3 regions of the Paraburkholderia sp. BL18I3N2 genome follow, and region 3 is predicted to be linked to each of the others. Evidence: riboswitches for the same ligand, from Rfam matches in the RefSeq annotation. Region 3 holds a riboswitch; each other region holds the start of a gene.
The links. Region 3 has a riboswitch for manganese ahead of B0G75_RS08725 (sodium:calcium antiporter). Riboswitches for the same ligand answer to the same signal wherever they lie in the genome.
Positions count from the first base shown of each region.

Region 1 (3,272 bases), on a different contig from region 3:
CGACCGCTCATTTGTGCGCGACGTCCTGGTCGATTCCAACGACGCCGTGATTGCCAGAACCATCGTGGCGCTTGCGCGCAGCCTCGGTTTGGGTGTGATCGCCGAAGGCGTCGAGACCGAGGCTCAGCGGGATTTCCTCGCTGCAGCGGGATGCTACGCGTATCAGGGCTATTATTTCTGCCGCCCGCTTCCTATCGAGGATTTTGAGGCGCTGTTGAACAATGTAGAGACACGTCAGTGCGTGGCTGAGCGAACATGAGGCACGTGGCGTGCCGTCGGTAACGTAACGCTGCTGCAATCCACGTGCGTTCTTTATGAGAAGCCCGCGCTCTAAACCGGAGATTTAGAGCGCGTCATTCCAACGTCGTGCAACGCGACACGTTTTACAGATAGCTGCAGACGTAGTCGAGTGTTTCGATCACGTCGATATCGAAGCGGCTTTTCCCGGGCACCGAGAACGACTCGCCCGCAGCATACGTCTTCCACTCGTCGCTGCCTTCGAGGCGGATGCGGCATTGGCCGGCCTGCACTTCCATCAGTTCCGGCGCGTCGGTGCCGAAGTTGAGCGCGCCCGGCAGGATCACGCCGAGCGTTTTGCGCGTGCCGTCGGCGAACAGAACGGTGTGCGAGACGCACTTGCCGTCGAAATAGACGTTGGCTCGTTTAACAATGGAAACCTGATCGAATTGCGTTGCGGCCGTCATGCCAATCTTCCTCTGGGTTGTCGTGAATGGATGCGTTTGCGTGGACTTCAGGTCGGACCTTCGGATCGGACGCGAACCCGCCATCATACAGGCGGCTGGCGGCGCCCGACGCCGATTGCGCCGAAAGAAATGGAGATCAGCGGGCCGCCGTCAAACATCGTCTAGCCGATGATGTTCAGATGCTCAGCCAGGATCGTGCTGCCAATGCCGATCAGCACCACGCCACCCGCCAGTTCCGCGCGCCTGCCCGCCACATGCCCGATGACGCGGCCGAGCATCACGCCGATCGTGACCATCGCCATGGTGGCGAGACCGATCGCGGCGGCAGTGGAATAGATGTTGACGTCCACGAAAGCGAGGCCCGCACCGACCGCCATGGCGTCGATACTCGTGGCAAAGCCGGTCAGCGCCAGCAACCAGAACGAGTGAGCCGACGGCTTCGTCTCTTCGATTTCCTTGGTGTTAAAGCTGTTGAAAATCATGCGGGCACCGAGGACCAATAGGAGCGAAAACGCGATCCAGTGATCCCATGCCGAGACGTATTGCGCTGCAGCTTTGCCGAGAAACCAGCCGACCAGGGGCGTTAGTGCTTCGATGACGCCGAAGATGAGTCCCGTCCTGACAGCTTCGCGCCAATGAGGACGATTGAGCGTGGCGCCTTTGCCGATTGCGGCCGCAAAGGCGTCGGTGGACATGGCGAAAGCAAGGAACAGCGTGGCGACAGGATTCATGAGAGGAGGGCTCGTGGTCGGGCGGAAAACCGCGACACACCGCCGCGCCCGACCGGTCGCGTGGTGTGTCGATGGTCTTGCCAACCAAAGGGCTGCCTGCACCACGGTCTGCGCGACCGAGAATGTTGATGCAGGCGCTTCTGGGTAGAAGCCGGCTACTCCCCAAAGACAGGTGCGAGCATACCATGTCGAAAGGTTTATGTAATGGTGCTTGCGCCTTGCGTGTCTGCCCAGGAAAGAAATCGGTCGCTACTTCACGTATCAGTAGCGTGGCAAACCGCCGATGGTATATGTTGAATTAGTGGCACACCGTCCTTTCGGGAAAAAGAGACAGGGCACGTCCGCGGAGGGCAGGTACGCACCACATTAGAACAATATGAATGCGCGTGAAGCATCAGGGACGGGACGCCCGTTTCTCGTACGAAAGTTGCTTCCGCGATGCTGACTATTGGGGGCGCAGGCGACTCCTCGAAAAACGAGGCCTGATAAAAGCATGAATCGGTTCCGCGCGTGCACCGGCCCAAGCCTTATGTTGCACCGCGAGAACGCGAAACTGGAGCGAGACATGAGCCAGTCAGTATCCGCCGCGCCCGATGCGGGCCATTCCGGCGGGCGCGGGCATCACCGCCCGGCGATGCCTGCACTCGCGCTTGCAGCATTAGGTGTGGTGTACGGCGACATCGGCACCAGCCCGCTGTACACGCTGCAGACGGTGTTCAATCCAGTCAACGGGCTGTCGCTCAACGCGCTGAATGTGGTCGGCATTGTGTCGCTGATCGTCTGGTCGCTGATCGTCGTCGTCTCGCTCAAATACGTCACGTTGATTCTTCGCGCGAACAATCACGGCGAGGGCGGGATTATGGCGCTGCTGGCGCTGGCCGCGTCGTCGGTTTCTGCGCGCCCGCGCTTGCGCCATACGTTACTGGGCATCGGCATTATGGGCGCGGCGCTCTTTTACGGCGACAGTGTGATTACGCCGGCGATCTCGGTGCTGAGCGCGGTCGAAGGTCTCGAAGTGGCCGCGCCGTTCCTCAAAACCTGTGTGATTCCCGTGACGCTGGTTGCGCTGGTCACATTATTCCTGATGCAGAAGCATGGCACGGCCGGTATCGGCATCGTGTTCGGACCGGTGATGGTGCTTTGGTTCATCGTGCTTGCCGTGGTGGGCGTCGTCAACATGATGCGGGCGCCCGCGATTCTCGTCGCGCTCAATCCGCTCGCGGGGCTGGCGTTCTGCCTGCATCATCGGTGGCTGGCGTTCGTTGCTTTGGGCGCGGTCGTTCTGTCGTTGACCGGCGCCGAAGCGCTATATGCCGACATGGGACATTTCGGCGCGAGGCCAATCCGGCTGACGTGGTTCAGCCTCGTGTTTCCAGCACTCGCGCTGAACTATCTCGGGCAGGGCGCGTTGCTGCTTGCCGATCCGGGCGCGCTGCAAAATCCGTTCTACAAACTGTTTCCGCAATGGGCGCTGTATCCGATGATCGTGCTCTCGACGGTCGCGACCGTGATCGCGTCGCAAGCCGTTATCTCGGGTACGTATTCGATGACGAAGCAGGCGATGCAACTCGGCTTTCTTCCGCGCATGAACGTCGTCTATACATCGGAAAGGGAGATGGGGCAAATCTACGTGCCGGGCATTAACTGGACGTTACTGGCTGCCGTCGTGGCAGCGGTGGTCGGCTTCGGTTCATCCACGGCGCTCGGCTCCGCGTACGGTATTGCGGTGACCGGCACAATGCTGATCACCACCATTCTTACGTTCTTCGTCATTCGCTATGCGTGGCATTACAACTGGTTTCTATGCGTATTCGCGACCGGCTTCTTCTTCATGATC
Region 1 covers NZ_PVNC01000013.1:33,152-36,423, reverse strand. The annotation lists gene B0G75_RS27405 (EAL domain-containing protein) at 1-259, shown strand, start outside; gene B0G75_RS27400 (pyrimidine/purine nucleoside phosphorylase) at 384-704, opposite strand; gene mntP (manganese efflux pump MntP) at 866-1,435, opposite strand; yybP-ykoY riboswitch at 1,446-1,611, opposite strand; gene B0G75_RS27390 (potassium transporter Kup) at 2,001-3,272, shown strand, end outside.
Region 1: it holds a riboswitch for manganese, as region 3 does, so the genes downstream of both, mntP (manganese efflux pump MntP) here and B0G75_RS08725 (sodium:calcium antiporter) in region 3, are expected to answer to the same signal.

Region 2 (3,272 bases), on a different contig from region 3:
GACCGCCGATCAGCGAATACCCATATTCCCGGAGCGAAGCCACCGACAAGCGTCGATCGAGGCGCCGCGACAGCCAGTTGACCAGCTGATCGCGTTGCAGCGCCGCGACCTCCACGGGGTGGCGTTGCTCGGGCGCGTACACCGCGAAAGCGAGGTCGGCGCGCTCCACGAACACGGGTGTATCGGCCGCGAATTTCGCCGACACCCAGGCGGATGACGAGCCGAGCGCCACGCCCATCGCCATGCAGGAGGCGGCAAGGCCAGCCCGCCGCCACCTCGGCGCGAGGCGGCATACGACGATACAACGCGCGTCGTCTCGCGGCTCCCGGAACAATGCCGTCAGCGCGGCTTTTTGCGCGCGGTAATCGGCTACGCGTTCGGCGGCCTCGGGGTCGGTCGTCAGCCAGACGAGCGTGGCCGCGCGCTCCGACGCGCACAGCTCGTTGTCGGCAAACGCCGATAGCGGCCGCCAATCCATACTGCCCACGCCTCGCCTCCCGCGGTTGGTGTCGTCGTTCATGACTGGGTTGCGGTTTGCATCTACCCGCCCTGATGCCGGACTCGAAAGACCCAGCGTCAATACCCCGAATAAACGCCCGGCGGGGCCGCTCTATTCCAATCGTGTGAAGTGAAGGTTTGCGCGAAAGATGGAATAGGCGGTGACGCCGGATCGTTTAGACAGCATGTCCGATTCAACGGCAGACTTCGATGAACATTCGACAGCAGCATTTCATTCGACCTGCCGGCGTAACGCTGCTGATGGCAGGCGTCGTGTGGCTCGCGGGCTGCGGAGGTGGTGGCGGCAGCAGCGGCAGCGGCACGTCGATGGTTTCGATCGCCGGCACGGCGGCAACGGGCAAGGCACTGGCGAACGCGACGATCAACATCGACTGCGCGCGGGGTTCGCTGTCGGTTGCAGCGGATGCGAACGGAAACTTCCACGCGACCCTCGGCGCCGTGATGCCATGCATGATCGCCGCGACCTCGGGTGTAACGATGCTGCATTCCGTTGCGTTCGCCGGCGGCACATACAACGTCACGCCGGAGACGGATCTGCTGGTGTCGTATCTGGCGGCGCAACTCGGCACGAATGAAACCGGCCTCATCGCCGGCTTCGCGGTGAACTCACAGTTCCAGCAAGTGCTGGCGAATCAGGCCGACGTTCTGACTGCGCAGGCCGCGGTCGTGCAGAATCTGCAGCAAACGTACGGTGTCACGCTGTCCGCGCCCAATTTCCTGACTACGGCATTCGCTGCCGGCCAACCTGGCGAGGACAGCGATCTCGAAGCGCTCCTCGCCCGCGGCGCGATCGACGCCAACGGCGAACCGGACGCCGCCGCCGTCGCGCTGATGGCCAGAACCGGGGCGGCACATCCGATTGCTACGTCGCCGAATAACAGCACGGGCGGCACCGGAGTCGGCGGCATTGGGAGCACCGGCGGCATGATGTGAGAGGCCACCTTGCGTCAGGGCGGTTCCGTGACGAAGTCCCCCGCACAAAGGCTGCAGCTTGAACCACAGGAGCGCGCGCGAAACAGCGTCGTGCATTCTTCCGTAGCAGAGGCCGTGAGATCTGAACGCACCCGCTTCCGCAAAGCTGACGATTTGCGTTACTCGACCGAGACAATGTAGAATCGCCGCTCTCATTGGGGAGTAGCCGCCTCGACCGCAATGCTCGAGGGTGCCCGTCAACATACTTGGTGGTCGACAGACCGCCATGGCGCGCACAGCACTATGCCTGGCAAGACCGATGACTCGCATTCCGACCTGACCGGGTCGCCGGAATGCGCGTCATCGCGTACGTACTGCGCGGCCCGGCTCACAACCTATGCAATCGTTCCTCGTTTCGACCAGCGTGGTCGGTCTAGCCGAAATCGGCGACAAGACCCAACTGTTGTCCCTGGTGCTGGCCGCCCGATATCGCAAACCCATTCCAATCATTCTCGGCGTCTTTGTCGCAACGCTCATCAATCATGCTGCGTCCGGCGCTTTGGGCGCATGGCTTGCCAGCGTTCTGAGTCCGACTATCCTGAACTGGGCAGTCGTCGCGTCATTTGCCGTCATGGCTGTGTGGATTCTGATTCCCGACAAGCTCGACGGCGCCGAGGCGGTGTCGACCACGCATCCGATGGGAGTGTTCGGCACCACTGCGCTGACGTTCTTTCTCGCTGAAATGGGCGACAAGACGCAGGTTGTCACGATCGCTCTGGCCGCGCGGTTTCACGAATTCTTCGGAGTGGTCGCCGGCACCACGCTCGGCATGATGCTGGCCAACGTGCCCGTCATCTATCTCGGACACAAGTTTGCCGACCGTCTGCCGACCAAGGCGGTCCACATTCTGGCCGCGGTCATCTTCGTTGTCCTCGGTGGCTTTGCCCTCAGGACGGCGCTGTATCCGCACGAGCACCCGCTGTTCTAGTCCGAAGGGGTTCGCTTGGTGCGCTTGCGGAGCGCGTCGTGCCGCTGGCCAACAGGCGCAGTCCGGCTTTCAGGCCGCCATGTGATCGAATAGCCTTAGCCATGCGGTTACCTCAGTGAGCGAGTGACTCATCGTCGATCCTTAACGCCCGCTCATCGAAGCGGGCGTCAAACTCGGCGCATCATCACGCGCGACACTTATCCGCCGACTCGTTCGATGTCAACTCTCGACGGTCTGCCCGGCCGGTTCCTCCACCGTGCCGCCCTTCGCGGGCGAACCTTGAGCGCAAGCGGCAGACTGAGTGGACAAACGCAGGTAAGCTGCCGCGAGTCTTCGGAGCTCTTCCTCAGACGCGTCCTCGATGCCGATCAGATTGTTATTCGCGGGCCGATGCGAGGAAAGCAGTTCGTTCAACTTCAGGTGCAACGCGACACTGTCTTTGTTCTGACTCTGCTGGATCAGAAAGACCATTAGAAAGGTGACGATGGTGGTGCCTGTGTTGATGACCAGCTGCCATCCGTCCGAGTAATGGAAGATAGGCCCTGTGACGACCCAGGCGACGACCGTCAGTACGGCAAGACAGAATGCAGCCGGTGAGCCGGCAAACCGCGTAACGAGGCTTGCAAAGCGGTCGAACAGGCGCGTCAACGGATGACGGCCGGCGTATGCAGGGCTCGATGTGTCTGGAACGGTATCGAGTTCGCCAGTTGACGAAGGCGTGGCGTGTTGTGTAGTCATGACTGGCTCCAGAAGGTCGGGCAGGTCTTCTCGTGCAAACTTCATGCCGCTGTCGGTTGAAATCGTTCGGCAAGGATAGAACCGCCCGCCGGCGTTAATCCGTCGTTTTCAATTG
Region 2 covers NZ_PVNC01000005.1:95,869-99,140, reverse strand. The annotation lists partial or broken gene B0G75_RS16005 (anti-sigma factor family protein) at 1-520, opposite strand, end outside; gene B0G75_RS16000 (hypothetical protein) at 709-1,452, shown strand; yybP-ykoY riboswitch at 1,637-1,823, shown strand; gene B0G75_RS15995 (TMEM165/GDT1 family protein) at 1,829-2,419, shown strand; gene B0G75_RS15990 (low affinity iron permease family protein) at 2,639-3,157, opposite strand.
Region 2: it holds a riboswitch for manganese, as region 3 does, so the genes downstream of both, B0G75_RS15995 (TMEM165/GDT1 family protein) here and B0G75_RS08725 (sodium:calcium antiporter) in region 3, are expected to answer to the same signal.

Region 3 (3,272 bases):
ACGGCTCGGCCAAACCGCTGGCCATCGATCGCGTGATCGGCAGGCGTCCGGTGATCGCGTTCGGCAACGCGGATGGCGACGCGCCGATGCTCGAATGGACCTCGGCAGGCGACGGCCCGCGGCTCGCCGCGCTCGTGCATCACACGGACGCGGAGCGCGAATACGCATACGACCGCGCGGCGAAGAGCGGCAAGCTCGACAAAGGTCTGGACGAGGCCGGCGCGAAAGGCTGGCTTGTCGTCGATATGAAAGATGACTGGAGAACCGTGTTCAAGCCGGACGGCGCGACAACGGCCACGGCGGCGACAACGGCCCGGGCGAACTGAATGTGAAACGCAGAGGGCCGTCCGGCTAACGGCCTTCTGCGACTATTTTCAGCTGTGGCCGGCGGCTCGTTTAGCGGCTCAGCGTAATCGCCAGATACGTGGCATAGAGCACCCCGCAAACCAGCAATGCCCAAACCGGCACGCCGCGCTCACGCACATTGACCCGCAGCCACGCCGCGGCGACGAGCGTGATTACGATGCCGGTCACCACTTCGATACGCGGCACCCACGGCGTCAGCAGAATACCGATCGCGGGCAGCAGGGTGCCCTGAAACACCATCGCACCGGTGATGTTGCCGAACGCCAGCGTGTCCTTGCCGCGGCGGATCCACAGAATGCTGTTGACCTTCTCGGGCAGTTCGGTGGCGATCGGAATGATCAGCAGCGAGAGCAGCAGCGGCGACACGCCGAGCGCCTGCGATACGCCACGCACACCATGGATGAAGCCTTCCGCGCCCCACACCAGCAACGCGACGGCCAGCGTCAATTGCACCACGATGGTCGCGAGGTTGGTCGGCACGCCGAGGCGCGAGATCAGCATCTTGCCCGGCGCTTCAGTGCCGTGGCCGGCATCGACCAATTCATTCGATGCGCGGAAGGTCATCACCACATAAGTGACGTACACGCCGACCAGCGCCAGGCTGAAGAGCGCGCGCACGATCATCTGCTCATGCGGCACGTACATCGCGGCCGCTGCCAGTACGAACGCACACAGGAAATAGTTCAGGTCGCGCGTGAAGCCCGTGCGCTCCGGCGCGACCCAGCCGCGCGCGCCGCGCGAGCCGAGAATTGCGAGCGTCATGAGGAAAGTGGAGAGGGTGGAAAGCATCAGCGGCGCACCGAGAATCGCGCCAACGCCGATCTCCTGATTGACCGCGCTATCCGTCGTGCCGCTGGCGATCGCGAGCAGCGGCACGAGCGTCTCGGGCAACGCGGTGCCGACGGCGGCGAACAGTGAACCCGTCACGCCTTCGGAAATCTCGAGGCGTTCACCCAGATGCTCGAGTGCATTGGTGAAGAGCTCGGCCGCCACCAGAATGACGACGAGCATGATGGCAAGTTCGAGCAGGAGACCGGTCATGCGTGGCACCCCGCAATCACGCAAAGGCAGCGACGCGGCGGACGGGTAGTAGGGGAGACTGGCAAGTTACGACGATGTTTCACAGGGCTGCTCCGCGGTCGGACGTCGATGACAAACCAATGACGCACCGCCGCCCGTCCGACCAGAACGAGGCAGTGCGTCAATGGTCTCGCCAAACCGACGCGGTCGAACGCGCCATGACCCGCAGGCCAAGTATGTTGACGCGCTCTCCTTCAATGGATGAAGGAAGGCTACTCCCCAGTGACCGGGGGATTCTAACGGCAGGGGGCGTTTTCAACAACCTTGTTGCGGTGACGGCGGTTGTTGGAGCTAATCGGATAGCCAGGTAGTCGGGAATTTAGCCCGTTAGTTGAAGTGATATTGCACGCCGATTGTGAAACTGTTATTTGTTCTTCGGGTCCCGTCGTGATTGCTGGTGTCGGTTGTCCATTCGCTCACCGCGCTCATGTGTTTAGCAAACTTATATTCGACGCCTAAACCCCAGTGAAGGCGTGTGTCCGGCCGGTCCATTGTCAATCCAACACGTATGTACGGCATACACTGATTGAATGGCATGCCAAATTTCGCATCGATTCCGCCATCTTTAGAAGTTGTCGAGCCGTGATGCAGATCGGCAAAAACTTCCGCGCCTGCAACGAAGCGATCGACATCGAAGTTATATCCCGCCGTAAACCCCGGAAAAATCGCAGTATGCGATGCTTTATTGACGGCGCCTGAAGCATCGGAGGTATTCACGCCCAACTTGAAACCCACATAGGGGCCGGCAAACTCGCTTGCGCCCGTTTGAGGAGGCACTGATTGCGCGTGGACGAGATTGGATAGCATCATGATCGATGCGGTTAAAATCAGCCGGGTTATTTTGTACATGACCTGCAATAAAACGATTGGCGCGCGGATAGATCGCGACACCTTATTAATCAGTGAAGCGATGTCAAAATTCCGCTCCGGGGATATTCACGCGCGATGGAATTTGCATGACCAAAATATGCTAATTCAGGAAATAGGATGGGGCTATGCGAAATGTCCGCATGGAGACCTTCAAACGTCCGATTCTTAATTTACGGCACAAATAAAGCGGGACGTTTTGGGACGAATCTGCAAAGGGACATGCGAGCATACGTAAGGCGTTGCCAAACGACTATTGCAGGAATGTGGGGTCTTAGGCGGCACGCGTGTGACACGACCGGGCCGTAAGAAACAAAAGGGCTTAGCGCATATTGCGTAAGCCCTTGAGCGAGATCGATTCTTTATGGTGCGCCCGGCTGGGATCGAACCAGCAACCCCTGCCTTCGGAGGGCAGTACTCTATCCATTGAGCTACGGGCGCTTCAACACGAAAGCGTGGCACCAGAACGGATGCGACGCCAAAGCGAGACCGAAAGGATACCCGGTTTCCGCCATACCGTCCACCGGACGGCCTGCATGGCGGTCTTCGCGGTCTTTCAGGCAACCCGCGCGATGCGGGTAAACGCCTGCTGAACACCGCGCCGCGCCCCTCGCCGCCGTCGAAATGTTCCGTCTATAATCGTCCGTGGCTGATTAAAGAACAAGAAGTTGCCGTCACGCTGTACCGCTCACATACCCACGGAGACGAGACAAGCATGAGCGAAGCACCACACGGAGCCCCGATCAAAACCCCCGGACAGCTCGTCGCCGCGATCATTGCCAGTTTTGCGGTACCGATCGTCATCATCGTTCTGTTAGTGATCTACGTCGACAATTCGACGCGCACCGGCGCCGGCACCGACTCTCTCTCCGAAGCCGAGGTCACCGCCCGCATCAAGCCATTTGCCCAGGTCGACATTCGCGACGCCAACGCGCCGCGCGTCTACAAGAGCGGCGAGG
Region 3 covers NZ_PVNC01000002.1:627,349-630,620, reverse strand. The annotation lists gene B0G75_RS08730 (HAD family phosphatase) at 1-326, shown strand, start outside; gene B0G75_RS08725 (sodium:calcium antiporter) at 397-1,407, opposite strand; yybP-ykoY riboswitch at 1,500-1,679, opposite strand; gene B0G75_RS08720 (outer membrane protein) at 1,774-2,256, opposite strand; gene B0G75_RS40565 (hypothetical protein) at 2,255-2,485, shown strand; tRNA gene B0G75_RS08715 (tRNA-Arg) at 2,679-2,754, opposite strand; gene B0G75_RS08710 (cytochrome c5 family protein) at 3,029-3,272, shown strand, end outside.